Regions from separate parts of the Cellulomonas sp. P2_F12 genome, predicted to be linked through region 2. Evidence: riboswitches for the same ligand, from Rfam matches in the RefSeq annotation. Region 2 holds a riboswitch; the other holds the start of a gene.
The links. Region 2 has a riboswitch for S-adenosylmethionine ahead of AC1DWH_RS16075 (rhodanese-like domain-containing protein). Riboswitches for the same ligand answer to the same signal wherever they lie in the genome.

Region 1: another riboswitch for S-adenosylmethionine. It lies ahead of AC1DWH_RS18925 (LLM class flavin-dependent oxidoreductase); the one in region 2 lies ahead of AC1DWH_RS16075 (rhodanese-like domain-containing protein).

The regions. Positions count from the first base shown of each region.
Region 1 covers NZ_JBFUEV010000012.1:4,822-18,862, reverse strand. The annotation lists gene AC1DWH_RS18950 (FAD-dependent oxidoreductase) at 1-828, opposite strand, end outside; gene AC1DWH_RS18945 (ABC transporter substrate-binding protein) at 940-1,908, opposite strand; gene AC1DWH_RS18940 (amino acid ABC transporter ATP-binding protein) at 2,017-2,784, opposite strand; gene AC1DWH_RS18935 (amino acid ABC transporter permease) at 2,784-3,836, opposite strand; gene AC1DWH_RS18930 (GNAT family N-acetyltransferase) at 3,839-4,444, opposite strand; gene AC1DWH_RS18925 (LLM class flavin-dependent oxidoreductase) at 4,446-5,543, opposite strand; SAM riboswitch class IV at 5,754-5,871, opposite strand; gene AC1DWH_RS18920 (L,D-transpeptidase) at 6,023-6,907, shown strand; gene AC1DWH_RS18915 (phosphatase PAP2 family protein) at 6,953-7,627, shown strand; gene AC1DWH_RS18910 (phosphatase PAP2 family protein) at 7,627-8,358, shown strand; gene AC1DWH_RS18905 (FMN-binding negative transcriptional regulator) at 8,382-8,999, shown strand; gene AC1DWH_RS18900 (zinc dependent phospholipase C family protein) at 9,164-11,002, shown strand; gene AC1DWH_RS18895 (hypothetical protein) at 11,032-11,973, shown strand; gene AC1DWH_RS18890 (hypothetical protein) at 12,079-12,312, opposite strand; tRNA gene AC1DWH_RS18885 (tRNA-Ser) at 12,436-12,525, opposite strand; gene AC1DWH_RS18880 (NAD-dependent protein deacetylase) at 12,614-13,441, shown strand; gene tadA (tRNA adenosine(34) deaminase TadA) at 13,443-13,922, opposite strand; gene upp (uracil phosphoribosyltransferase) at 13,964-14,041, shown strand, end outside.
Region 2 covers NZ_JBFUEV010000008.1:87,139-101,179, forward strand. The annotation lists gene AC1DWH_RS16040 (TetR/AcrR family transcriptional regulator) at 1-848, opposite strand, end outside; gene AC1DWH_RS16045 (acetyl-CoA C-acetyltransferase) at 947-2,272, shown strand; gene AC1DWH_RS16050 (3-oxoacyl-ACP reductase) at 2,275-3,618, shown strand; gene AC1DWH_RS16055 (MaoC family dehydratase) at 3,615-4,493, shown strand; gene AC1DWH_RS16060 (fasciclin domain-containing protein) at 4,502-5,149, opposite strand; gene AC1DWH_RS16065 (YrdB family protein) at 5,379-5,753, opposite strand; gene AC1DWH_RS16070 (aminotransferase class V-fold PLP-dependent enzyme) at 5,914-7,308, opposite strand; SAM riboswitch class IV at 7,351-7,465, opposite strand; SAM riboswitch class I at 7,584-7,684, shown strand; gene AC1DWH_RS16075 (rhodanese-like domain-containing protein) at 7,695-8,108, shown strand; gene AC1DWH_RS16080 (O-succinylhomoserine sulfhydrylase) at 8,168-9,364, shown strand; gene AC1DWH_RS16085 (DUF1345 domain-containing protein) at 9,407-10,018, shown strand; gene AC1DWH_RS16090 (pyridoxamine 5'-phosphate oxidase family protein) at 10,023-10,505, opposite strand; gene AC1DWH_RS16095 (hypothetical protein) at 10,617-10,934, shown strand; gene AC1DWH_RS16100 (DUF1684 domain-containing protein) at 10,931-11,728, opposite strand; gene AC1DWH_RS16105 (NtaA/DmoA family FMN-dependent monooxygenase) at 11,728-13,104, opposite strand; gene AC1DWH_RS16110 (LLM class flavin-dependent oxidoreductase) at 13,114-14,041, opposite strand, start outside.

The sequences.
Region 1 (14,041 bases), on a different contig from region 2:
GAGCTGCGCGGGCTCGGCGGTGAACGTGCGCCGGTCGGGGTCGGTCACGGGGCCGACGGCGTGGAACCCGACCTTGATCCCCTCCCCGGGCGTGCCCAGGCCGTAGGTGCCGCTGGGCCACGGGTGGTCCCCGAGCGGGCGGTGCGTGAAGCTCGGCCAGTCGTCGGGCGTCCCGGTGCGCAGCGAGAAGTGCGCGGGCTGCTCCTGCGTGACGACCAGCGGCGGCGCCCCGGCCCCGAGCAACGTCGAGGTCCACGCGCCGACGGCCAGGACGACGCTGCGAGCGCGGAACGGACCGACGGAGGTCTCGACGAGCACGCCGTCGGCACCGGCGGTCACGGACAGGGCCTGAACGCCGTGCCGCACGTCGGCACTGAGCGCGGCGGCGGCGGACTGGAACGCGGCGACCGCGCGGTCGGCGTGGATGCGGCCGGCGGTCCGGGTCTCGTGCAGCACGGGCCCCTCGAACCGCAGCCCCGGCCAGCGCTCGTGCGCGGCCTCGGGCGGGAGAATCTCGTGCGGGACGCCGCGGGCGACGAAGGCGTCGACCACGCCGGGCGCCGGCTCGCCGTGGCTCACGCCGCCGGTGAGGGTGAGCACCCCGTCGAACGACTGCCACAGCTCGAGCGCCTCTGCCGCGAGGTCGAGGTACTCGGGCCGGTCGTAGGTCTGCCGGTAGATCCGCGAGGCACCGTGGGAGGCGCCGCGCACGTGCCCTGGCTCGAACCGCTCGAGGAGCACGACGTCACGGCCGCGCCGCGCGAGCTGCCACGCGGCGGCGGAGCCCATCACGCCGCCTCCGACGACGAGGTGGTCGACGACCTGCACAGGTACCTCCAGAGATGGGGGACGAAAAACTGGTGGCCGGCCGGGCGTCCCCCGACCCCGACCGGCCACCGCGGACGCCCGTGCGAGAAGCACAGCATCCGGTCTGAGGGGTCAGCTCGTCTTGGGCAGACCCGGCGGGTTGGTCTCGGGCTTCTCGATGGCCTCGGCGGACAGGCCCCAGCGCGCGAGCACCTGGGCGTAGGTGCCGTCGTCGAACGCGTGCTGGAGCGCGGCCGTCACGGCCGGAGCGAGCTCGGAGCCCTTGAGCGTGGCCACGGCGATCTGCGCCGTCAGTGGCCAGCCGCCGTTGAGGGTGCCGACGACCTTGAACTGGTCGGGCGCGGTCGCCGCGCTGTAGGCGAGGCTCGCGTTCGGGCCGACGTAGGCGTCGACCCTGCCGGACTGCACGGCCAGCAGCACGTCCGAGTAGTTCTCGTAGTACTCCGGCTCGCCGCCCTTGATCGGCTCCAGGCCCTTGTCGATGTTCTCCTGGTTCCAGGCCAGCAGGATCTTCTCCTGGTTGGTGCCGGAGCCGACGCCGACCGTGAGGCCCGCGATGTCCTTGGGCTCCGTGATCTCCTTGACCTTGCTGGAGGCGCTGGTCAGCCAGCCGAGCTGGTCGTTGCGGTACGACGAGAAGTCGTAGAGCTCCTTGCGCTCCTCGGTCACCGTCACGTTCGAGATCACGGCGTTGACGTCGCCCGACTGCAGGGCGAGCGGCCAGTCGGCCCACGCCTTCTGCTCGAGCTCGAGCTTGAGCCCGAGGGCGTCGGCGACGAGGCTGGCGATGTCGGTCTCGTTGCCGATCGGCGTCTTCTCGTCGTCGGCGAGGAAGCCCAGCGGTGGCGCGGCACCGGCCGTCGTGGCGACCTTGAGGACACCTGACTCCTTGACGTCCGCCGGCAGCAGCGCGATGGCGTCCTCGGACTTCGTCGTGTGGATCCGGTCCTGGTCGGGACTCGTGCTGATGGTCAGACCGGCGGCGGTGGCCTCGGGGGTCGCCGCACCGTCGGTCTCGGCGGAGGCCGATCCGGCGCACGCGGCGAGCGCCAGCAGGGGCACGAAGGCCAGTGCGCTCACAGCACGTCGGAAGGTCGTAGTCACGGGAGGTCTCTCTCTCGGTCGGGAGCGCGACGGGGCGCGCTCGTCACGCCGTCCGCGGGGTGCGGGCGACGAAGAACTGGGGGGTCAGAGCACCTTGTCGAGGAAGGCGCGGGTGCGGGGGTGCTGCGGGTTGTCGAGCACCTGCGCGGGCGTGCCCTGCTCGAGGATCTGGCCGCCGTCGATGAAGACGACGCTCGTGGCCACCTCGCGGGCGAACCCGATCTCGTGCGTGACGACGATGAGCGTCGTGCCCGTCGCCGCGAGGTCCCGGATGACGTCGAGCACCTCGCCGACCAGCTCGGGGTCGAGCGCGGAGGTGGGCTCGTCGAAGAGCACGACCGCCGGCTTGACCGCGAGCGCCCGGGCGATCGCCACGCGCTGCTGCTGCCCGCCGGACAGCTGCCGGGGGTAGGCGTCGGCCTTGTCGGACAGCCCGACCCGGGCGAGCAGCTCGCGCGCCTCGGCCTCGACCTCGGCCCGCGGCCGCTTCTGCGCCGAGATGGGCGCCTCCACGACGTTCTCGAGCGCGGTGAGGTGCGGGAACAGGTTGAAGTTCTGGAACACGAACCCGATACGGGTCCGCTGCGCCAGGACGTCCTTCTCCTTGAGCTCCTGCAGCGCGCCGTCGGACCGGCGCCGGTAGCCGATGAGGTCGCCGTCCACGGAGATGGATCCGCGGTCGACCTTCTCGAGGTGATTGATGGCCCGCAGCAGGGTCGACTTGCCCGACCCCGACGGCCCGAGGATGACGGTGACCTCGCCCGGCTGGACCGTGAGGTCCACGCCGTCGAGCACCTCGAGCGTGCCGTAGGCCTTGTGCACGCCCCGCACCTCGACCAGTCCGGCGGCCATCAGAGGGCCCCGTCCGGCGCGGCGGTGGTGGTCCGGACCAGGACGCCACGAGATCGCCCGTAGCCGGGTGGGAGGTCGCCCGGCAGCGGTCGTCCGCTCACACGCGACCACCCGATCCCCACGCCCCAACGCGCCCGCTGCAGGGGCGTCGGCGGCAGCTGCCGCAGCGCACCCTTCGCGTAGTGCCGCTCCACGTAGTACTGGATGACGGTGATCACGGTGGTGACGACGAGATACCAGATGCCCGCGACGATGAGCAGCGGGACCACCCGCTGGTTGCGGCCGTAGATGACCCCGACGATGTAGAACAGCTCGCCGTACGCCAGCACATAGACCACGGACGTGCCCTTGACCAGGCCGATGATCTCGTTCACGGCCGTAGGCACGATAGTCCGCATGGCCTGCGGCAGGATGATCCGGCGCTGCTGACGCGACCGCGGGAGCCCGAGCGCGGCGGCCGCCTCGTGCTGACCCTGGTCGACGCCGAGGATTCCGCCGCGGACGATCTCGGCCGCGTACGCCGCCTGGGACAGCCCGAGCCCGAGCACCGCGGCGCCGAACTTGTCGATGACGTCGAGGGTGTCGAAGCCGACGAACGAGGGACCGAACGGCACCCCGAGCGTGAGGGTCGGGTACAGGTACGCGAGGTTGTACCAGAGCAGCAGCTGCAAGATCAGCGGCACGGACCTGAACACCCAGATGTAGGCCCACGACACCGACCGCAGCAGCGGCGAGCGGGAAAGCCGCATGAGCGCGAGCACGGCGCCCAGCCCGAAGCCGACGACGGCCGAGGCGGCGGTCAGCCGCAGGGTGCCCCACAGCCCGTCGAGCACGGACGGCCAGGTGAGGTACTGCCAGACGACGGACCACTCCCAGCGGGGGTTGGTCAGCAGCGAGCTCACGACCATCGCGAGCAGCACCGCGACCACGGCCGTGGCGATCCAACGGCCGGGGTGGCGGGCGGCGTACACGCGGGGCTCGTCGGCCGGCGGGCGGACGGGCGGCGGGGACAGGACGAGGGACTCGTCCTGGTGCAGGAAGGCGGTGGACACGGTCACTCCGGGGTGGTGAGGGACGGACGGGACGGGGGCGCGTCCGTACAGAGCCACTTCTCGAACGCCAGCGGCCCGATCTCCTCCGGGTCCGCGGCCGTGTCGAACAGGGGCGTGAAGCCGGTCGCCAGGTAGAGCGCGGCGGCTTCGGGCTGCCGCGGCCCGGTGGTCAGGTAGAGCCGCTGGTACCCGGCCGCGACGGCGCGGGTCTCCAGCTCGGCGAGCACCCGGCGCGAGAGCCCCTGCCGGCGGTGCGCCGTGCTGGTCCAGATCCGCTTGTACTCGGCGGTCCGCACGGTGGGCAGCCCGTCCGCGTCGCGCGTCCCGGGCCGGGTCAGCCGCGCGGCGTCCCCCAGCTCGGGCTCGGCGCGCAGCCGGAAGGCCCCGCCGGCCACGGCCACGCCGTCGTCGAGCAGCAGGATCAGGTCCCCGTCGGGGGCCGCGAACTGGTGGGCCGGGTAGCGCTCGAGCTCCTGGCGCAGGGCGTCGACGCCGAAGTGGTCGCCGTAGCGCGACGAGTACTCGTGCGCGAGCTCGTCCAGCAGCGGCCGGACCTCCTCGTCGAGCAGGCCGAACGAGCGGACGGTCAGCGTGGTGGTCGTCGTCATGTCAGGCCGTCGCGGCGTAGCTCGTGGTGGACAGCGGCAGGCCGAGCGTGTCGCGCAGCGTGCTGCCGGGGTAGCCCGCGCGGAACCGACCGGACGCGCGCAGCAGAGGCACGACGCCGTCGACCAGGGCGGGCAGGTCGGTGTGCACCGACGACGGCCGCACGACGAACCCGTCGGCGATCTCGTCGTCCACCCAGGTGGAGACCAGCTCGGCGAAGCCCGCGGTGGTGCCGACGAACGAGAGGGTGCCGGTGTCGACGCCCTCGAGCTCCGCGAGCATCTCGTGCCGGGCCTGCGCGCTCGCCCGGTCCGGGCCGATGACGAGGTGGGTGTCGACCAGCACGCGGACGTCGCGGGGGTCCCGGCCGGCGGCGGCGACGGCCGCGAGCACCCGGAGCCGGGCCTCCGCGGCCTCGTCGGGCCCGGTCGCCCGCACCCGCACGACGTCGGCGTGCCGACCCGCCAGGTCGAGGGCGGCGTGGCTGCCGAGCCGCACCACGACCGGCGGACGACCTTGCGGCGGGCGGGGCGCGGCCGTCGAGGGCTTCGAGGCGAAGTGCACGCCGTCGTGCGCGACGAACCGGGGCCGGTCCGGCGCCGTCTCGTCCCAGCGGTCCCAGTGCCGACCGACCACCGCGGCCGCGTCGGCCGCTGCCGCGACGGCGGAGGACTCGACGGTCGACGAGCGCGGCCCGGCGGTCGGCACCTCGTCGATCCGGGTGTCCCAGCCGACCTGCCACGCCGCGCGGCCGTGGCTCGCGTGGTCGATCGTGGCGATGGCCTTGGCCACGTGCGCCGGTGCGGTGTGCGTGGTGCCGACGGTCGAGACCAGGCCGATGCCGGCGGTGCGGGGCGCCAGCCGGGCGGCGACGAGCGCGGCGTCGAGCCGGCCCTGCAGGGTCGTGTTGCGGCTCGGGTGCAGGGCGAAGTCGTCGTCGAAGACCACGAAGTCGAGGGCTCCCCGCTGGGCGACGGCCACCAGCTCGAGCAGGCGGGCGGCGTCGAACAGCCGTTGCCCCTGCGAACCGTGGTCGCGCCACGCGGCGGCGTGGGCGCCGGTGTCGCTGAGATCGATGCCGAGATGGGCGTGGCGAGACATGGGTGTTCCGTTCTGGTGCTGGTTCAGGGCGCGCCTCACCGAGCGTCGAGCGCTTCGGGGTGCGCGTCGCGCGCCCCGGTCGCGGGGCGTGCGGAGGGTGGGTCAGCCGGTCAGCGGCGACAGAGGGCCGGACAGGAACGCGTCAGCATCGAACGGGTGGAGACCCCGGTCGCGTTCATGGTCTGTCCTCTCGTCCCGGCGGTTGCCGGGGCTCGCATGTTGTCGACGGCGGCGGTGCACTGCCGTGACCAGGTCCTCACCCGGGGCACCCCGCCATGCGGAGGGTTGCCATCCAGCTAGCCGGGGCTTCGCACTGGAAATCTTGACCTTATTGGTAGGGAATTTAGACAGGGACCGCGGGAGCGTCAAACACCCGACCACATCGTGAGATCAGGTGTCCGACAGCCGATCGCTTTGCCGGATCGCGCGCGGCAGGCGCACGATGACCTCTCACGACATCGGGACGGGGGTGGGGACGCGTGGCACGCACGAAGGTCGCGACCCTGCTCGCGACGTCGGTGCTCCTCCTGGTCGGGGCGTGCGCGGGCGACCCCAGCGCGGTCGAGGCGCACCCGGCGCCCGTCGTGAAGGTCGCCGCCCCGATCACCGTCTCGAAGGTGGCCGCGCCGGCCGTCGCCGCCGCGCCGGCCGCCGATCTCGCCGCGCTTCCCGTCACCGACCCCGTGCACGTCGTCGCCGGACTGCCCAGCACGGACGGGCTCACGCAGCGCGCGAGCGACGACCCGTCGCTCGGCCGCTGGCAGACCGCCGTCATCGTCCGGGACACGGCCGCCCGCGTCGCACCCGGCGGCGCGGCCGTCGGCGTCGTCCCCGCCCTGACGCTGCAGGTCCGCACCACCCTGCCCGTGATCGACCAGCGCGGACGCTGGCTCCGCGTCATGCTCGCCACCCGCGGCGCGCTGCCCAGCCAGGACGTCACGCAGGTCAACGACCGCAGCGCCTGGATCGACTCCGCCGACACCGAGACGGCTGGCACCAGCTGGTCGGTCCGGGTGGACACCGCCGCGCAGACCATCACCGTCGACGACGGGACCACGACGCACGTCATGCCGGTCAAGGCCACCGGCAGCCCCACCAAGCCGACTCCGCACGTGCCGGCCTTCATCGTGGGGACGCACTGGCTGGAACCCGGCACCACCACGCCGCGCGTGCTCCTGCTGTCGTCGCAGAGCGAGGTCATGGACGACTACGACAAGAAGTCGGGGACGTCGACGACGGCCATCCACACGACCACGCTGAGCGGTCGGGGTGAGGTCTCGAACGGCTGCGTGCGGGTCGCCGACGACGTGCTCGACCTCCTGTGGCAGGCGCCTGCCGGCACGGTCGTGACCACCGTCGGCTGACTCGTTCGACGCGCGAGCCGGCGGTCCTGCACCTAGCCTCCGGGGATGCGTCCGCTCCCGCTCCGCCGCCGAGCCCTGCTCCGCGCTGCGGTGTTCGGGGTCGCGCTGACCGTGCCGGTCGCCGTGCTCGCGTACGTCGTGCGCGCCCAGGTGGACGACGTCCTGCGCCTCGACCGACAGGCGATCCAGGGGGCGACGGACTTCACGCGTGCGCACCCCGCGCTCGAGCAGGCGCTCGTGCTCTGGCAGCAGGCCTTCCAGGCGAAGTGGGTCAACCTCGCGGCGACGCTGGTCTGCCTGTGGGTCTGGCGGCGCCACGGCCTGACCACCCGGGCGCTGTGGGCGTTCCTCACGATCATGGCCGCGTGGGCCGTGCAGCTGGGTGCCAAGGGGCTGGTGCAGCGGGCGCGGCCAGTGGTCGACGACGCCCTGGAGCATGCGCCCGGCTCGAGCTTCCCGTCCGGGCACGCGACGAACATCGCCGCGGTGGCCCTCACGCTGACCCTCCTGGTCTGGCCGCTGCTCGGGCGGCGCGGGCGGGTCGTCGTCCCCGTCGTCGCCGCGACGACCGTCCTGCTCACCGGCCTCGACCGAGTCCTGCTCGGCGTGCACTACCCCTCCGACGTCGTCGCAGGGTTCGCGCTCGGGACGGCCCTCGCGGGCGCGTCCTACCTGGGCTACAGCGGCTGGTCCGCGACGGCTCCCGATCCGGAGATCTGATGCACACCTTCCTGCACCGGTACGAGCTCGACACGTCCGCGCCCACGCGCAAGGAGGCCCTGCGGGACTTCGCGGTGCGCGTGCTGCTGCCGGCGGTCGGGCTGTGGGTCGTCGTCGTCGGCATCGGGTTCCTGATCACCGGCCCGCTGAACAGCCTGCCGAGCGAGACCGCGGTGAACCGGTGGTTCGTGTCGATCCGGACGCCGGCGCTCAACTCGCTCACCGCGATCCTCTCGGGGATCGGCACGACCGAGTTCATCATCGGCGCGTGCGTGCTGTTCACGGCGCTGTTCTGGTGGCGCACGAAGCAGTGGTGGCTGGCCATCGTCCCGGCGCAGGCGATCGCCGTGCAGGCGGCCGTCTTCATGACCGCCGCGCTGGTGGTGGGCCGCGAGCGCCCGGACGTCGAGCACCTCGACGACTCCCCGCCCACGTCCGCGTACCCGAGCGGCCACACCGGCGCCTCGACCGCCTTCTACGTCACCCTCGCGATGGTGGCCCAGCGCATCGGCAACCCGGTCCTGCGCGGCGTCGTGACCGTGCTGTGCCTGCTGGTCCCGATCTCCGTGGGCACCTCCCGGCTCTACCGCGGGATGCACAGCCCCACCGACGTGCTCATGGGGTGCCTCAACGGGCTGGTGTGCGCGTTCCTCGCGTGGAACTACCTGCGCCGCGACGTCTCCGGGTCGACCACGGGCACGGAGCCCCAGGAGCGCCTCAGCGCCCGCTGATCGCCGGGTGGCATCATCGCCACGTGCTCCAGAACCCCAAGTTCGCCACCGACGACCCCCGCGCGCTCCGGGCGCTGGTCGAGGGCTACCCGTGGGCCACGCTGGTGTCCTCGACCGACGGCGGCCTGGTCGCCAGCCACTACCCGATGCTCTGGGAGGAGACCACGGACGACTCGATGTCCCTGGTCACCCACCTCGGCCGCCCCGACGAGCTGAACCACCGCCTCGACGGCTCGGACGTGCTCGTCATCGTGCAGGGCCCCCACGCCTACATCTCGACCCGGTGGTACCCCGAGGGCCAGTTCGCCCCGACGTGGAACCACGTGACCGCCCACCTCACCTGCCGGCCCGAGGTGCTGTCCGCCGACGAGAACTTCGCCGTGCTCAGCCGGCTGGTCGAGCACTTCGAGGGGACCGGCGAGGGCGCGCGCCTCCTCCCGTCCTACGACGGACCGGCCCGGGCGATGGCCCGGGGCACCGTCGGCCTGCGCCTGCACGTCCGGAGCTTCCGCATGCTCGAGAAGCTGAGCCAGAACAAGCCGCCCGAGGTCGTCGCCACGGTGGCGGCCGAGCTGGAGCGCCGGCCGTTCGACCTGCACGCCGCGCTGGCGGCCGAGATGCGCCGGGTCAACCCCGCCTGAAGTCACCCGTTCGAGTGATGTTCACCCCGCGCCTCTCTTGTTCCCGATTCGGACATATGGGGCAATAGAGACACAGGTTCGACTGCCGACGAGGTCAGTGACCGGCATCGGACACCATCGGGAGCCCGCGACGGAGCGGGCCCGGTCAGCGGGGGGCTGCTGCCATGCCAGGTCCGATCGTCCATCTCCAGAACATCCAGAAGGTCCCGGGCTATCTGCGCGAGCTCGGGGGAGCGCGAGGCATCGAGCTCGCCGATCTCCTCGACAAGCAACCGTGCAGCCCGTACGCCAACTTCGGCGCCCAGGGGCCTGACTTCCTCGTCTTCTCGCTCAAGGAGTACGGGACCCCGCTCGACGAGTTCGCGAACTTCCTGTTCGGCGTCTTCGACGCGCTGAAGCCGTTCATCGACTTCTACGAGTCCGTGGTCGAGCCGGTCGAGGACGCGATCGACGACGCCGTCACGGCCGTCGACCAGGCGCTGTTCCAGGGCCTGCTCACCCAGGTCGGCGACACGTCCGCCCTGATCACGAGCGCGCTGCAGACGCAGCTGGCGGCGATCGTCACCAAGAACGTGGACCTGTTCTATGGGTTCTACCCCAAGCTCCAGCAGGGCAAGCCGGAGGACGAGTGGTACTGGTTCGACACGTGGCACTACCGCCGCACGGGCACCTTCGCGTCGACCATGTGGAAGCTCGCCCAGGGCGACGACGACCTCATGCGCTACGCGGTCGGCTACGGCAGCCACATCGGCGCCGACGTCGCGGGCCACCCCTTCGTCAACTCGATCGTCGGCGGCCCCTACCGGTCGCACTGGCACCGCCACCACCTGGTGGAGAACTGGATCGACGCGTACGCCCGCAAGGGCTACCCCGACAGCCGCCGGACCAAGCGCTGCCTCAACCTGACGTCCAAGGACACCTACGTCGCGGACGCGATCTCGGGCAGCTACTACTCGCGCCTGTGCGAGTTCCCCGGCGGGATGCTGCCCTCCAAGCTCGCGGACATGCTGGTCAAGGCCGTCGACCTGACGTACGACGCCGCGCCGGGCCGGCCGGTCCCGCCCAAGCTGACGGCGACCGACTACGACACCACGTACCGGCTCTGGCTGATGTGGTTCGAGCGCGCGACGTCCATCGGCAACGCCAAGAAGCCCACGCCCGTGCCGCCTCCCGGCTCGAGCACCGCGGCCCTCTTCACCGACTACGTCAGCGGCTTCCCCAGCCCGCCCAGCGCCGGCGGCGGGGGCGGCGGCTTCAGCGTCCTCGACATCTTCGCGGCGGTGCTGGCCTTCCTGAAGTGGGTCGCCGACTCGATCGCCTACACGGTCGACTGGACCCTCAACCACATCGCCGACATCTTCCTGCTGCCCGTCACCGAGGCGCTCGGCCTGGTCAAGTGGCTGCTCTACCAGATCCAGAAGGGCGTCTGGCAGATCTACGACGAGGGCCGGTTCGCCCTCGTCCTCGGCGGCTACCTCTCCCCGGAGCCGGGCGACTTCTCCCGCACCCCGTGGGGCACGGCGTTCATCAACACCGCCTCGGCGCACCTGACCGGCGGCCCGAGCCCGTCCGCCCACTCCTCCTACCCGCTGAAGCAGGAGTCCCACGGGATGTTCGGCCCGATGGAGCACCACCTGGTGTACCCGGGCACCCCGCCGGAGCTCCCCGCGTCGGAACCGGCGCCCGAGCCGTTCTTCGGGGCCAACCCCGACGTCGTCCTGACGGGCTTCCACCCGTACGGGTCGCAGATCGAGGACCTCTACACGGCGAAGGACCCGTACGGGCCGGGCTCGGCGTTCACCGACACGACCGACCAGGCGACCGTCTCCGGGTTCCAGTTCGGCAGCATCCCGGCGTTCACCGCCCGCCTGCTCTCCGGCCACATCGACGACCTGCCCAACTTCAACCTCGATGCGGACCGCGGCTACGGCTGGAAGGCATGGGAGCCGAAGCAGCCGGACATCGACGTGGTGAACCCGGTCGACACCAGCTACATCCCGTAGACGCGCACCACCTCAGGGGGACTGACGAGATGCCTGACGACCACGACAACGACAAGCCGTTCGACGCGATCACGCGGCTCTACATCCGCACCAACCCGGCCGACGACGGCACCGAGCCGCTGCCCGCCGCACTGCCCTTCTGGGTCAGCCCGGACATCTGGATCGTCAAGCCGGGCGGCGCGGTCGGTGGCGAGGCCGTCCCGCTGCAGCAGAACCAGGTGAAGGTCACCGTGACCAACGGCGGCGGCATCCCCGCGGTCGACGCCTACGTCGAGGCGTTCGTCGCGGACCCGTCGACCGTCATCACGCCGGCCACGGCGTTCCTGATCGGCGGCGCGTTCGTCACCGTCAACGGCTACTCGACCACGGACGTGCTGCTGCCGTGGACGCCGCAGGCGACCGACAGCGGGCACCGCTGCATCGTGGCCCGGGTCGCGTTGACGCTCCCGCTCGACACCTACGTCAACCCGTCGATCTTCGACGTGGTCGGCGACCGGCACGTGGCCCAGCGCAACATCCAGGTGCTGGAGGTCGCGCAGGGCAAGTCGATGACGTTCCGGTTCCTCATCGGCGCTCCGGCCGAGGGCCAGGCGGCCGCCACGGTCCGGGCCCTCGAGACGACGTTCGACATGGACGCCAGGGCGCTCACGAAGATGGGTGGCTGCGCGGGCGGCCTGCCGGCGACGCAACCTCTCGCCGAGCTGGGCGTCCGGGTGCTGAGCACGCGCGAGACCCGGCCGCTCGTCGACGACATCCGCCGACCGCTGGGGATCGCCGTCAAGCCCGAGGCCGTCCCCGAGCTGCGTGAGGTGGGTGCCCGGTTCGAGGGGACCAAGTCGCGGCACGCCGCGGTGACCTTCGCCGTCGCCGCCGACGAGGAGGTCGGGCGGCTGCACGCGTTCGACGTCGTCCAGCTCGACGACGCCGGCGTGGTGGTCGGCGGCCTCTCGTTCGTCGTCCGGGTGGTCTAGGCACGCTCGCCGACGACCGGCGCCCGGGTCCCCGCGAGGGGGTCCGGGCGCCGGCGAGCGTCATCGACCAGTTGATCGAGCACGCGGCTGTCGCTGAGATCCCGACTACGCGGGCTCGCCCAGCGCGCGGCGAAGGCGTTGATTGACCATTGTCAGCAGCTCATCGAGGGATGCGGAGGCGGCGACGCCGAGGTCGGCAGCCAGACGTCGTCGCAGGTGCGCCATCGCTTCTGGAGTCAGATCGCCGGCGGCCGCATGCCCAGCGATGTTCGCCAAGACTCCGATCAGCGCGGCGGCATCGGCCCGATCGATCGTGACGGTCGCTTCCTCAGCACTCACAGCACGATCATCGTGCCGCGCTCCCCCGCCGCGCCGGCTCTTCGGCGTATCCGGTGAGTTTCTGGTGACCTTGGAACGACAAAGGGCCCCACTCGCAGAATCCTGCGGGTGGGGCCCTTCGACTGGCGGTAGCGGTGGGATTTGAACCCACGGTGGACTTTCACCCACACACGCTTTCGAGGCGTGCTCCTTAGGCCGCTCGGACACGCTACCTCGGCGAGAAGGGTACCTGGTCGGGAGCCCGTCCTCCGAATCGGCGTCGTACCGTGGTCCGGTGAGCACGCCGAACGACGCCGTCCCGATGACCGCCGGCTCCCTGGCCGACGTGGTCGAGGTGCTCGCCGGCCACCGGATCGCGGCGCTCACGGGCGCCGGGGTCTCGACGGACTCCGGCATCCCCGACTACCGCGGCCCCGACTCCCCGCCGCGCACGCCGATGACGTTCCAGCAGTTCACGGGCGACGAGGGGTTCCGCCGGCACTACTGGGCGCGCAACCACGTCGGCTGGCGGCACGTGCACCGGACCATGCCGAACGCGGGGCACCGGGCGCTGGCGGCGCTCGAGCACCGCGGGGTCGTCACCGGGCTGATCACGCAGAACGTCGACCTGCTGCACGAGGCCGCGGGGTCGCGGCGCGTCATCGACCTGCACGGCCGCTACGACCGGGTCCGCTGCCTGTCCTGCGGCACGGTGATCTCGCGGGCCGAGCTGGCCACCCGGCTGGACACCCTCAACCCCGGGTTCGCCGCGGCGGTCGCGGACATCGAGATCGCCCCCGACGCCGACGCTGTCATCGAGCAGACCAGCGGCTTCGTCGTCGCCGCCTGCAGCGCGTGCGGCGGGATGCTCAAGCCCGACATCGTCTACTTCGGCGAGACGGTGCCGCGGGAGCGGGTCGAGCGGGCGTACGCGATGGTCGACGACGCCGACGCGCTGCTGGTGGCCGGGTCGTCGCTCACGGTGCAGTCGGGTCTGCGGTTCGTGCGGCACGCGGCACAGACCGGCAAGCCCGTCGTCGTGGTGAACCGGGGCGCCACGCGCGGGGACAAGTACGCGGCGGTGACGCTCGACGCGGGGACGTCCGAGACCCTGACGGACCTGGCCGAGACGCTGCCGACGCCGCGCTGAGTCAGTCCCGGTGGGCCTCGAAGAACCGCTGCAGCAGGAGGCCGCACTCGTCGGCACGCACGCCGCCCACCACCTCGACCCGGTGGTTGAGCCGCCGGTCGCGCACCACGTCCCACTGCGAGCCGCAGGCGCCCGCCTTCGGGTCCCACGCGCCCAGCACCAGCCGCGGGATCCGCGCGAGGACCGTCGCGCCCGCGCACATGAGGCAGGGCTCCAGGGTCACGACGAGGGTGCAGTCGTCCAGCCGCCACCGCCCGAGGTTCTCGGCAGCCGACCGCAGCGCCAGGATCTCCGCGTGCCCGGTCGGGTCGGCGTGGGCCTCCCGCGTGTTGCGGCCGCGCCCGACGACCTCACCGTGGGGTCCGACGACGACCGCGCCGACCGGGACGTCGTCCGTCTGCACCGCGCGGCGGGCCTCGTCGAGCGCCAGCCCCATCGCCCACGCGTCGGCCGCCTGCAGCGGGCGGAGGACCTCGGTCATGGGGGCATCATCGCGCACCGCGCGCCCGGTAGGTTGAGGCCATGCGCCTGCACGTCGCGGACCACCCCCTGGTCGCCCACAAGCTCACCGTCCTGCGCGACGAGAACACCGCGTCGCCC
Region 2 (14,041 bases):
TCCTCCGGGGCGATCGTGTGGTCAGGGGTGGTGCGGTGACGGTCACGGGCGAGCAGCCCGACGGGTCCGGCCCAGAGCCAGGCGGCGACCTGGGCGGTGATCTCTTCGCGGTCCGCGCTGGCCGGGTCGTCGCGGTGGGCCAGCCACCACTCGCCCGAACCGCGGACGAAGCCGACGGCGCCGGCGGCCCAGGACTCGGCCAGGGCGACGCGGGCGGCCAGCGCGTCGGTGTCCGCCGCCTCGCCGCCCTCGGGGCGCCGGGCCGTTCGCCGGCCGTCGGCGTGCTCCTCGGTCAGCCCCCGCGCGAACGGCGCGGCGACCAGCGCGGTGACCGAGTCGAGGAAGTGCCCCAGCGGGCCGCCGGACTCGACCGAGCCGTTGCGGGTCACGAACGCGTAGACGTTGGGCGACGACTCGATCATCTCGAGGTAGACCGCGACCATCGCCCGCAGGCCGTCGCGCGGGGTCGGCGCGATCCGCAGGACGCCCTCGAGCGCCCCCTGGATCTGCAGCACGACGGCCTCGGCGACGGCGATCTGCAGGCCCGTCTTGTCGGCGAAGTAGCGGTAGACAATCGACTTGGAGGTGCCCGCGGCGGCCGCGATCTCCTCCATCGACACGTCGGGGCCTTTGTGGTGCACGGTGCGGCGCGCGATGCGCACCAGCTCGGCGCGACGGGCCTCGCGGTGGTCGGCCCACCGGGTGGACCGGCCGTCGGCCGCGAACGCGTCCTCGGGCGGTCGCCGGTTGGTGGGGGGCACGGGAAGGGCCGGTCGCGCACGACCGGCCTCGGTGGTCAACAGGGTGAGGGCCGTCGCCTTCGACGGGCCCGGTGTGACAGGGCTCACGAGACCGAAGGTATCAGGTACTGTGGGTTTCGGACACCACGAGCGCACTCGCTCGACTTCCCTGCGCTCAGTGCCGACTGCGAGAGGAACGCGCCCCCATGGCCCGTCGCACCCCCACCCCGACCGTGAGGCCCGCCTACGTGCTGGGCGGCAACCGGATCCCCTTCGCCCGCGCCGGCGGCCCGTACGTCCGTGCGAGCAACCAGGACATGCTGACCGCCGCGATCGACGGTCTCGTCGCCCGCTTCGGGCTGCAGGGCGAGCGCATCGGCGAGGTCGCCGCGGGCGCCGTGCTCAAGCACAGCAAGGACTTCAACCTCACGCGCGAGTCGGTCCTCGGGTCCGCGCTCTCGGCCGAGACGCCCGCGTACGACGTGCAGCAGGCCTGCGCGACCGGGCTCGAGACCATCGTGTCGCTGAGCAACAAGATCCGGCTGGGCCAGCTCGAGTCCGCGATCGCCGGCGGCGTCGACTCCACGTCGGACGCCCCGATCGCCGTGAGCAACCGCCTGCGTCGCGCGCTGCTCGACCTCTCCCGCGCCCGCAGCACGAAGCAGAAGCTGGCAGCGCTCGCCCAGATCCGCCCCAAGGACCTCGCACCGTCCGCCCCCAGCACGTCCGAGCCGCGCACGCACCTGTCGATGGGCGAGCACCAGGCGCTCACGACGGCGCAGTGGGGCATCACGCAGGCCGCGCAGGACGAGGTCGCGCTGGCCAGCCACCAGCGGCTCGCCGCCGCCTACGACGACGGGTTCTTCGACGACCTGGTCACCCCGTTCCGCGGGCTGACGCGCGACGCCAACCTGCGCGCCGACTCCTCGCTGGAGAAGCTGGCGAAGCTCAAGCCCGCCTTCGGGCTCACGCTGGACACGCCCCCGACCATGACGGCGGGCAACTCCACGCCGCTGTCCGACGGCGCCTCCGTGGTGCTGCTCGGGTCCGCCGACTGGGCCGCCGCGCACGACCTCGTGCCGCTCGCGTCGCTGGTCGACGCCGAGGCCGGCGCGGTCGACTTCGTGCACGGCGACGACGGGCTGCTCATGGCCCCCGCGTTCGCCGTGCCGCGCCTCCTCGCCCGCAACGGCCTGACCCTCGAGGACTTCGACCTCGTCGAGATCCACGAGGCCTTCGCGGCCACCGTGCTGACCACGCTGGCGGCCTGGGAGTCGGCGGAGTTCGGGCGCACCCGGCTCGGGCTCGACGGGGCGTTCGGCACCGTCGACCGCGCCAAGCTCAACGTGCACGGCTCGTCGCTGGCCGCGGGGCACCCGTTCGCCGCGACCGGCGGGCGGATCATCGCGACCGTGAGCAAGGAGCTGCACCGTCGCAAGGCGGCGTCCGGGTCCGACGCCCCGGTGCGCGCGCTCGTGTCCGTCTGCGCAGCCGGCGGGCTGGGCCTGACCGCGATCCTCGAGGCGGCCTGACCATGACCGACACCTACCTCAACCTGGTCAACAGCGGGTTCACCAAGAAGCTGGCCAAGCAGCTCGGCCTCCCCCAGCCGGCTCCCCTGCGCCGCTACGAGCCGGGTCAGCCGCTGGTCGCCGGCGCCGTTCTGCTCCTGGGCCGCGGCGGCGAGGCCGACGCCCTGTCGCGGGTGCTCGCCGCCGACTGGGACCTCGACGTGCACCGCGACGCGACGCCCGGCACGCGCTACTGCGCAGTCGTCCTGGCGCTCACCGAGCTCACGCACCCCGACCAGCTGGCCGAGCCGGTGCTGGCCGTCGGTGCGCTGCTCAAGTCGCTCCCGCGCGGCGCGCGCGTGGTCACCGTCTCGCGTGCCGCGGGACCCGACGACGCTCCCGCGGTCGCCGCCGCGCGCCAGGGGGTCGACGGGTTCCTGCGGTCGCTGGCCAAGGAGCTGCGCGGCGGCTCGACGGGGAACGGCGTCGTGCTGGCCGACGACGTGGCCGTCACCGCCGTGTCCGTGCTCGGCGCGCTGCGGTTCTTCCTGTCGACGAGGTCCGCGTTCGTCGACGGGCAGCTGCTGGCCGTGGACTCGTCGGCCGGCGCGCTGCCGCAGGACTGGGAGAAGCCGCTGGCGGGTCGCGTCGCGGTGGTCACGGGCGCGGCCCGCGGCATCGGCGCCTCGATCGCCGACACCCTCGCCCGCGACGGGGCGACGGTCGTGGCCGTCGACGTGCCCACCGCCGGGGAGCAGCTCGTCGCCGTCGCCAACCGGGTGCGCGGGACCGCCCTGCAGCTCGACGTCACGGCCGACGACGCCGGTGCGCGCATCCTCGAGCACGCGCTGCAGCGGCACGGGCGGCTCGACATCGTGGTGCACAACGCCGGCATCACGCGCGACAAGCTGCTGGCCAACATGTCCGCGGACACGTGGGACCCGGTGCTCGCGGTGAACATCGCGTCGCAGCTGCGGATCAACGAGGCGCTGCTGACGTCCGGCGACTTCACGGACGCCCCGCGCATCGTGTCGCTGGCGTCGACGTCGGGCATCGCCGGCAACCGTGGGCAGACCAACTACGCGGCGTCCAAGGGCGGCGTCATCGGCATGGTCCGCGCGACCGCGCCGCTGCTCGCGGCCTTCGGCGGCACCGCCAACGCCGTCGCCCCGGGTTTCATCGAGACCGAGATGACCGCGCGGATCCCCGCCGTCACTCGGCAGGTGGCCCGTCGGCTCAACTCGCTGCAGCAGGGCGGGCAGCCCGTCGACGTCGCCGAGACCGTCGCGTTCCTGGCCTCCCCCGCCGCCGGCGGGATCACGGGCCGCGTGCTGCGCGTGTGCGGGCAGAACATGGTGGGCCAGTGACGACGACGGTCGTCCTGCCCGAGGTTCCCGGGCTCGGCCGGCTGTACGCGCGCGGCGCCGGGCTCGCCGTGGCGCACAAGGTCCGGTCCGCGCCGTCGGCGCTCCCCTCCGTGGACTACGCGGTCAGGGGAGTCCGGGCCTCGTCGTCGCACCTGACCGACTACCAGCACCTGCTGGGCGAGTCGGCCTCGGACCAGCTCCCCGCCGGCTTCGTGCACGTGCTCGCGTTCCCCGTGGCGACCGCCCTCATGGCCCGGTCCGACTTCCCGCTGTCGCTCGTCGGGCTGGTGCACCTGGCCAACCGGGTCACGCAGCTGCGGCCCCTCTCGCTGTCCGACGCGCTCGACGTCCGCGCGTCCGCCGCCGACCTGCGCCCGCACCGCTCCGGCACGCAGGTGGACCTGGTCACCGAGGTCTCCGTCGACGGCACGCTCGCCTGGCGCGGGGTGTCCACCTACCTGGCACGCGGGGTGTCCCTCGCCGAGGCCGCCGCGTCGCCTGCCGACGAGCCGACACCCTTCGTCCCGCCGACCCCGACCGGCCGCTGGACGCTCTCCGGCGACGTCGGCCGGCGGTACGCGGCGGTGTCCGGCGACCGCAACCCGATCCACCTGTCGGCCCTGTCCGCGAAGGCCCTCGGGTTCCCCCGGGCCATCGCGCACGGGATGTACACGGCCTCCCGGGCGCTGGCCGACGTCGGCGCCGGCCGGGGGGACGCGTTCGACTGGTCGGTCGAGTTCGTGAAGCCCGTGCTCCTGCCCGGGACCGTGACCGTGCGGGTCGCAGGGTCACGGTCCGACGGGTTCACGTTCGCCGGCTGGGACGCCCGCTCGGGCAGACCGCACCTGACGGGCACGGTCCGCCCGCTCGCCTGAGGATCGGCTCAGAGGTCCGCGGGGCGCAGGACGAACGTGATCGCGTGCGCGATCTGCACGTTGCCGGCGTTGAGGTCCAGCCTGCCGGGGATGAGGAACGGGTTGAGGTCGTTGCGGTCCTGGTCGCGCAGCTGCACGATGCCGAAGCGCTTCGAGATGACGTCGACCGTGAACGTGCCGCCCTGCGCGGTGGTCAGGACCGCGTTGTCGCTGGCCAGCGCGGTGCCGGAGTCGATCGTCGCGCCCGGGACCACGTGGTAGAGCAGCACCTGCTCGAGGGCGTCGATGCCGACGGCGCCGGCGAGCGCCGTGAACACCTGCTCCTCGGTGAAGTACCACCGGTGCGTCAGGTCCTTGGCCAGGTACTGGAACGCGCGGTCCGTCGGCAGGAACGCCGTCAGCGGGACCGTGCCGTCCGCGAGGACCGCGACCGGGCTCGACGGCTTCGCGGCCAGCACCGCGCCGACGGCCTGGTCGAGGATGTCGAAGTCCCGCCAGCTGTGGTCGAACGTGTCCCCGTCCGAGGCGAGCAGGGCGGCGAGGCTCGCCGTGCCCGTCGGCGGGGCGGCGGCGGTGGCGGCCGGCGCGAGGGCCAGCCCCCCGCCGGCGACGACCCCGGCGACGAGCAGGACGGACAGCGTGCGACGGATCCTCATGGTGGGCTCCTACGGACGAGGGTCGCGGCCGACGCCCCTGCGCCGCACCGCGCGGGCACCGGTGGGCGCCCTGTGTCCTCTTCGCCCGGTACCCGTCGGCCGGATGCACCTCGTGGTCGTGAGGTCGTGAGTTTGCGATGAAGTCGTGAGTTGCAACTCACGACTTCGTGGCGAACTCACGACCTCGCGCTGCTATCGGGCCGGTCGAGGCCGTGGCGTCTAGGCCCGGTCAGGGTCGCCGTGCCGGGTCGGCGTCCCTCGCGAGGGCGAACACTGCCGACGCGACGAGGGCAAAGGCCACGCCCCAGGCCGTCAGACCCGCGACGATGCAGACGGTGCCGACCGCGACGAACAGTCCGGTCTGCGCCGCGACCCGCGGCCCGCGCCGGAGCCGGTGACCGGAGGCCGGAGCCATCCAGCGGGCCCAGATCGCGATCGCGACGAGGGGAAGCCCGACCGCGAGCGCGACCGACGCCGCCGTGGCGGTCCCGAGGCGCCACCCGGACACCGCCAGCAGAGCGACCATGACGAGCTCGCACAGGAACGCGAGCACGCCGAGCACGCCGACGCGAGGGACGACGGGTGGCTGCTGGGGCTCGCTCACGGAGCCATCATGGGCGACGTCACGCGTCCGGCGTCCGGCCGAGAACGTCATGTCGCCGCGAGAACGGCAGTTCACTGTGACGTTCTCGGGGGCGAAGTGACGTACTCGGGCTGGCGGATCTGCTGCCGGACTGCGGGGATCGCGGGTGCGGCGAGCGTGCTCAGTCGTCCAGGGCCGGGCCGCAGGCTGCCGCCGCCGTCGCCGCCAGGTGGTCCAGGCCGTGGACCGCGAGGAGCGGGCGGGTGTCGTCGACGACCGCCCAGCAGCCGTCGACCACCTCGTAGCGGACGGCCGGGCCGTCGGCCAGGTACTGGGTCAGCGCCACGACCAGGCGGTCGACCGCCTCGCTCGTCGTGCCCACGCCCACCGACGCCCGGATGGCCCCGCCGGACGCACCGAGGTGCGCGAGGAGCGGGTGGGCGCAGAACCGGCCGTCGCGGACGCCGATGCCGTGCTCGGCGGCGAGGTACGCGGCCACCAGGCCCGGGTCGTGGTCCGGGACCGTGAACGTGATCACGCCGACCGGCGGCGCGGAGTCGGGCCAGATGCGCGCGATCTCGACGCCGTCGATGCCGGACAGCCCCTCGACGAGGCGGGCCCGCAGAGCCTCCTCGTGCGCGGCGAGGGCGCCGGCGGGGAGTGCCGCCAGCTGGTCGCACGCCTCCGCCAGCGCGATCGCGCCGAGCACGTTGGGCGAGCCCGCCTCGTGCCGCGCCGGTGCCGGCTGCCAGACCGTCCGATCGGCCCGCACGTCGCGCACCGCACCTCCCCCTGCGAGGTACGGCGTGCCTGTGTCGAGCCAGTCGCGGCGGCCGACGAGGGCCCCCGCGCCGAACGGTGCGTACGTCTTGTGCCCCGAGAACGCGATGTAGTCGGCGTCGGTCGCCGCCAGCGAGAAGCCGCGGTGCGGCACCAGCTGGGCGCCGTCGACGGCCACGCGCGCACCCTCGGCGTGGGCGAGCGCGACGACCTCCTCGATCGGCAGCGCCTCCCCCGTCACGTTGGACGCGCCCGTGATGGTGACCAGCGCGTACGGCTGGCGGGCCAGCTCGTCGCGCAGCGCATCGAGGGTCGCGGCGACCGTGTCCTTGATCGGCAGGATCGTCGTGCGGTTGCCGTGACGCCCCGTCGACTGCACCCACGGGAGCAGGTTGGCGTGGTGCTCGACGTCCAGCACGAGGACCCGGCCGCCCTCCGGCACCACACCGGCCAGCAGGTTGAGCGAGTCCGTGGTGTTGCGCGTGATGATCGCGACGTCGTCGGGACGGGCCTCGACGAACCGCGCGATGGTCTGACGCGCGGACTCGTACAGCGCGGTGGACACCTGGGAGAGGTACCCGGCGCCGCGGTGCACGGAGGCGTAGAGCGGGAGCACCTCGGTCACCCGGGCTGCGACCGACTCCAGCGCGGGGGCGCTCGCGGCGTAGTCCAGGTTCGCGTAGACCCGCTGGGACCCGTCCACGAGCGGCACGGTGGTGGTGCCGCCGACGACGGGGAGCAGGGCGCTCACGTCGTCGACGGAGGCACACGAGAGGCGCTCGGCGATGGCAGTCATGGTGGTCCTCCGACACGATCCGGGGGACCCCTGGGAGGTGGAACCCCGCGCTTGCCGAGTCCCGGACGGGACGCGGCCAGGTCGTCACCCGGGGCACCCCACCGCGGAGGAGGGTTGCCGGCCAGCGAGCCGGGGCTTGTCGCTGGCGCTCATGACCTGCAACGAGGGTCCCGGCAGGCCCGGGCGCCTGTCAACGCACCTCGGGGTTCGTCTCGGATGTCGGGACGCCTTGTCCACCAGTTGGAGCGACGGTACCGCCGCGCGTAGCATCACCGGCACCATCCAGAGCGGCCGAGAGATCTGGCTCGACGACGCCGCAGCAACCCGCGGGCACCTTGTGCCCGGCCGAGGGTGCTACCGCCAGGACCGATGAGACGAGGAACTGCATGAGCTACGCCGGCGACCTGACCCCCCAGCAGGCCTGGGACCTCCTGACCTCCGACGAGACCGCCGTGCTCGTCGACGTCCGCACCGACGCCGAGTGGCGCTATGTCGGCATCCCCGACTCCGCGCCGATCGACGGGCGCGCGGCGCTGGTCGAGTGGGTGTCGTACCCGTCGGGACGGCCGAACCCGCAGTTCCTCAAGCAGCTGGCCGACGCCGGCGTCGCGGCGGGGCGTCCCGTCGTGTTCCTGTGCCGATCCGGGGTCCGCTCGATCGCCGCCGCGCAGGCCGCCACCGCGGCGGGTCTCGGCCCGGCGTACAACGTGCTCGAGGGCTTCGAGGGCGACGTCGGCCCGGACGGCCACCGCGGCCACTCCGGCTGGCGCGCCGCCGGCCTGCCGTGGCGGCAGGCGTGAGCCCCCGGCGCGTCCCCGGCCCCGCCGACTGGGACGACCGCCGCACACCGCGCTCCGACCTGCGGCCCGACACCCTCGCCGTCCGCGGCGGGCTGGTCCGCTCGCAGTTCCAGGAGACCTCCGAGGCGCTGTTCCTCACGCAGGGCTACGTCTACGACGCCGCCGCCGAGGCCGAGGCCGCGTTCGCCGGCGAGGCCGACCGCTTCCTCTACTCGCGCTACGGCAACCCGACCGTGTCCACGTTCGAGGAGCGCCTGCGCCTGCTCGAGGGCGCCGAGGCCGCCTACGCCACCGCGTCCGGCATGTCCGCCGTCTTCACGTCCCTCGCCGCGATCGTGCAGTCGGGGTCGCGAATCGTGTCCGCGCGGGCGCTGTTCGGGTCCACGGTCGTGATCTTCGAGGAGATCCTGGCCAAGTGGGGCGTGCGCACCGACTACGTCGACGGGCACGAGCTCGCGCAGTGGGAGGAGGCGCTCTCGACGCCGGCGGACGTCGTGTTCTTCGAGACGCCGTCCAACCCCATGCAGGACCTGGTCGACATCGCGGCGGTGAGCAGGCTCGCGCACGCCGCCGGCGCGACCGTCATCGTCGACAACGTCTTCGCGACACCCGTGCTGTCCCGGCCGCTCGAGCTGGGCGCGGACGTGATCGTGTACTCGGCGACCAAGCACATCGACGGGCAGGGGCGCGTGCTCGGCGGCGCGATCCTGGGCACGGACGAGTACATCCACGGTCCGGTGCAGACGCTCATCCGGAACACCGGGCCGTCGCTGTCGGCGTTCAACGCGTGGGTGCTGCTCAAGGGCCTCGAGACGCTGTCGCTGCGCGTGCGGCACCAGACGGCGTCGGCCCTGCAGGTGGCCACGTGGCTCGAGCAGCAGCCGGGCGTGTCGCTGGTCCGCTACCCGTACCTGCCGTCGCACCCGCAGCACGAGCTCGCACTCGCCCAGCAGTCCGGCGGCGGCACCGTCGTGACGTTCAACCTCGCGGTGCCGGACGGCGCGCAGCCCGACGTCGCCAAGAAGGTCACGTTCGGCGTGCTCGACGCCCTGCGGATCGTGGACATCTCGAACAACCTCGGCGACGCCAAGTCGATGGTCACGCACCCGGCGACGACGACGCACCGCAAGCTCGGCCCCGAGGGTCGCGCGGCGGTCGGCATCGCCGAGTCGACCGTGCGGCTGTCGGTGGGCCTCGAGGACCCCGCGGACCTCATCGACGACCTCACGCAGGCGCTCGACACACTCGCGGGCTGACACCTCCCCGACCTGGGGGACCTCGCGCGGAACACTGGCGCCATGAAGGCGTCGTCGTCGCTGGTCAGGCTGATCGTCGGTGCGCTGGCCGGCGTCCTCGTCGGCATCATCGTCGGCTGGACGTCCGTGGTCGCGGCGGTGCTGGCCGGGTGGGCGACCGTCGCGGCCGTCTTCGTCGTCTGGACGTGGGCGGCGGTCGCCCCGATGGACCCCGACGAGACGGCGTCTCACGCGACGCGCGAGGAGCCGACCCGGTGGGGCGCTCACGCCGTCGTCCTCTTCGCGGCGCTCGTCACCCTGGTCGGCGTCGTCGTCGTGCTGGTGGACAAGAACATCGGCCAGCTGCTGCCCACGATCGCGGTGCTGGCCAGCGTGCTGGCGTCGTGGGCCGCCATCCACACGGTGTTCGCGCTGCGGTACGCGCGGATGTACCTGACCGACGGCGCCGGCGGCATCGACTTCCACATGAAGCAGGCGCCGCGGTACACCGACTTCGCGTACGTCGCCGTGACCGTCGGGATGAGCTTCGCGATCTCCGACACCGACCTCGGCTCGTCCCCGATGCGGCGGACCGCGCTCGGGCACGCGCTGCTCAGCTACCTGTTCGGCACCGTGATCATCGCGCTGCTGGTGAACCTGGTCGCGTCGATGTGACCGCTCAGAGCCGGACCGTCTCGTTCTCGCCGCCGTCGTAGCGCTCGCCGGTCACCTTGGCCTTGACCAGGCTGAACGCCGTGGTCAGGCGGCCTCCCTTGGCGTGCCAGTACTCCGCGGTCTCGCCGCGAAGCACCACCAGGACCAGTCCGGGCGTCTCCGGGCCGTCGGGGAACCAGGCCTCGGCCGTCACGCCCCACAGCTCGCGGTTCTTGGCCACGTCACGGACCACCTCGGCCGGGCCGGACACCGAGACCCACGCGGTGGAGTCGGCGAAGGCCGCGTTGGCGGGGCTGCCGGCCTCGATCTCGTGCACCTTGTGGCTGTCGGCGTCGGCGAAGAACCAGAGGTCCCCGTCGAAGTCCACGTCCTGCACACCCATCGGCCGGCTCACCAGCGAGCCGTCGGCGCCGACCGTCGTCAGCATCGCGATCTTGGCGTCCTTGATCAGCCCGGCCACCGTGGCCTCGTCGTCGTCGTGCGTCATGCGTCCTCCTCGAGCGGCGCGCACCCGCGGGGCTGCTGACCGCGGCGGCCGGGCCACCGTAGGCACGCCGCGCGGCTGTCGCATGTCGGAGGGGCGCGGGATGCTCGGTCCATGACGGACAGCGACTACGAGGCGATCGCCGACGACCTGGTCGCCCGCGGCGCCACCCGCGCGCAGATGATGGGCCGCCCGATCCTCAAGGTCGGCTCGACCATGTTCGCCGGGCACGTCGGCGGCGACCGGCTGGTGGTCAAGCTCGGCCGGGACAGCGCCGAGCACGCGGAGGCGCTGGCGCTGCCCGGCGTCACGGTCTGGTCACCGGGCGACAGCGGACGGCTGTTCTACGACTGGGTCGCGCTGCCCGCCGCGCTCGAGGACGAGTGGATGCGGTTCGCGGAGATCGCGCGCGTGCGAGCCTCGAAGCGCTAGCGGACCCACTGCTCCCCGGCCTCGACCGCGACCGTCAGGACGTTCTCCGGCGGTGGGATCGGGCAGGTGGCGAACTGCGTCAGGCCGCACGGCAGGTTGCTGGCGCGGTTGAGGTCGAGCGTCACCGTGCCGTCGTCGGCCACCGGGCCGAGCGCGAGCGTGCGCGAGGCGGGGTAGGTGGTGACGCCGCTGGTCGCGTCCCGGAACAGCACGCTGAGCCCGCGGGCGCCGCCGTCGAAGACGATCAGCGACTGCGGGATCCCGGCCACCTCGAAGCGCACGGTGCCGACGGCGGTGTGGTGGTGCTCGAGGCCGTCGACGACCGCGCCCGTGGTGACCGTGCGGGCCTCGTCGTACGGCTCGAACCGGCCGGTCAGCACCCACTCCGGCGACGGCACGTAGGCCGGGATGCCGTCGAACGCGGCGAGCTGCGGGGCCGCCGGGTCGTGCACCCGGACGATCGCGTGACCGGTGCGGCGGGCCACCTCGAGGAGGAGGTCGCCGGCGCGGACCTGCAGGCCGGGGGCTCCCTCGACCGGGTCGAGGGTGGCGACGCCGTCGACGATCGTGCCGTCCGGGAGGACGAGACCGTCGTCGGCAACCGCCTCGATGCGCACGACGCCGTCCGCCGACCAGAGCCCGGGGACGTCCGCGAGCGGTCGCGGCTCGGCCGAGAGCCAGTGCAGGGCCGTGATCGCCACCCAGCCGTGCGGCTGCCGGAAGTAGGCCTCGCGGGTCGCGTGCCAGTCCTCCCAGTCGGCGACGAAGGCGGAACGCTCGGTCGTGGTTGTCATCAGCTGGCCCTCACATCGGCGTCGAGAGTGCGGCCGAAGGCGTCGGCCGGCGGGAGTCCGAGGTGCTCGCGCAGGGTCGAGCCCTCGTAGGACGTGCGGAACGAGCCCCGCTCCTGCAGCAGCGGGACCACCTTGTCGACGAACTCGTCGAGCCCGTGCGGGGTCAGGTGCGGCACGAGGATGAAGCCGTCGGAGGCGTCCTGCTGCACGTAGCGGTCGATCTCGGCGGCGACGTGCTGCGGGGTGCCGACGAACGAGTGGCGGCCGATGACCTGGATGACCAGCTCGCGGATGGACAGGCCCTTCGCCTCGGAGAGCTCGCGCCACTGACGGGCGATCGCCAGCGGGTCGCGGAAGTGCGAGGCGCGGCCCTGCGTGATCGACGGGGCGTCGACCAGCGGGTCGACCGCGGGCAGCGGGCCGTCGACGTCGTACTCGGACAGGTCCCGGTTCCACACCTGCTCGACGAACGACCGCGCCACGCTGGGCCGGACCTGCTGGTGCTGGATCGCGCGCAGCTTCTCCTCGGCCTCGGCCTCGGTGTCGCCCAGCACGAACGACGCTCCGGGCAGGATCAGCAGGTCCTCGGGGCGTCGGCCGTACGCGGCCAGGCGGCCCTTGACGTCGGCGTAGAACGCCTGGCCGTCGGCGAGCTCGGAGTGCCGTGAGAAGACCGCGTCCGCCACCTGCGCGGCGAGCTCGCGACCGCCGTCGGAGTCGCCGGCCTGCAGGATCACCGGGTGGCCCTGCGGGGGTCGGGGCAGGGTCGGTGTCGCCTCGATGTCGACCAGGCGGCCGCCCGTGCGGACGGTGCCCAGCGAGCCTGGCCGGACGAACTCGCCCGAGGCCGCGTCGGCGACGACCGCGTCCGGCGCCCACGCGTCCCAGAGCGCGCGGGCGGCCTCGACGACCTCGCGGGCCCGCTCGTACCGGTCCGGGTAGGCGAGGTAGCCGCCGCGGCGGAAGTTCGCGCCGTGGAACGCGTCCGACGACGTCACGACGTTCCACGCGGCCCGCCCGCCCGAGAGGTGGTCGAGCGTGGCGAACTGCCGGGCGAGCTCGTACGGGTCGTTGAAGGTGGCGTTGATGGTGCCGGCGAGGCCGACGTGGGTGGTCACGCCGGCCAGCGCGGCCAGGACCGCGTAGGTGTCCGGTCGGCCGACGACGTCCTGGTCGACCAGCTGCCCGCGGTGCTCGCGCAGGCGCAGGCCCTCGGCCAGGAAGACGAAGTCGAACAGCCCGCGCTCGGCGGTGGCGGCGAGGTGCTGGAACGACGCGAACGACGACTGGGTGTCGGCGTGGTGGCTCGGGTCCGTCCAGACCGTGTGGTGGTTGACGCCCGGGAAGTGCGCGGCGAGGTGGATCTGCTTGGTCATCGGGGGTCCTTAGCGAGCGGTCGCGTAGCGGCTGGCGGGGCGGGGCAGACCGAGGGAGTCGCGGAGGGTCTGTCCTCGGTCGCCGGTGTCGAGGGCGGCCGCCAGGAACGGGAGGTCGCTCGTCAGCGCGAGCGGGCGGATCGTGAGGCCGTCGGCGCCCGAACGGTCGACCAGGTCGCGCAGGGCTGCCGCCGCCGTCCCGACGCCCGCGACGACCGCGTCGGTCGCCCAGGGCTCGAGTGCGTCGAGGGCCTCGTGGCGGGCACGCGCGTCGTCGTCGGACGCACCGAGGAGGACGTCCACGTCGAGCAGGACGATGACCTCGCGGCCGGCCTCGGCGGCGGCCGCCCGCACGAGCGGCACGGTGGCTTCGTCGGCAACCCGCACGACGTCCGCGCGGCGCGCGGCGACCCGGCGGGCGTGGGGCTCGTCGCCGCGGACGATCACGACCGGGCGGCCCTGCGGCGAGCGGGGCGTGATCGAGGCGCCCTGCACCGAGAAGAACTCCCCCTCGAACTCGATGGCGTGGATGCGGTCACGGTCGATGTACCGGTCGCTCTCCGCGTCGAGGACGATCGCGTCGTCCTCCCAGCTGTCCCAGAGCCGGCCCAGCACCTCGAGCACGTCGTCGGCCTCCCGCCACAGGGCGGCGAGGTCCCGCGGCACGCGCTCGTCGTACCGCAGCGCCTCGGCGCCGGCCCGGCTGTCCCCCGCCGGCGCGGCCACGTCGACCTGCACCGCGGCGCGGCCCAGGCTCACGTGGTCGACGGTCTGGATCTCCTTGCCCACGTGGAACGGCTCGCGGTACGTGACCGGGACGACGGGAGCGAGGCCGACGCTCTCGGTCAGCGGACCCAGCAGGGCGGCGACGCCGACGGCGTCCAGGCTGCCGACGAGGACGCCGGGCCGCTCGACGGGTGGGGCCGCGCTGTCGTCG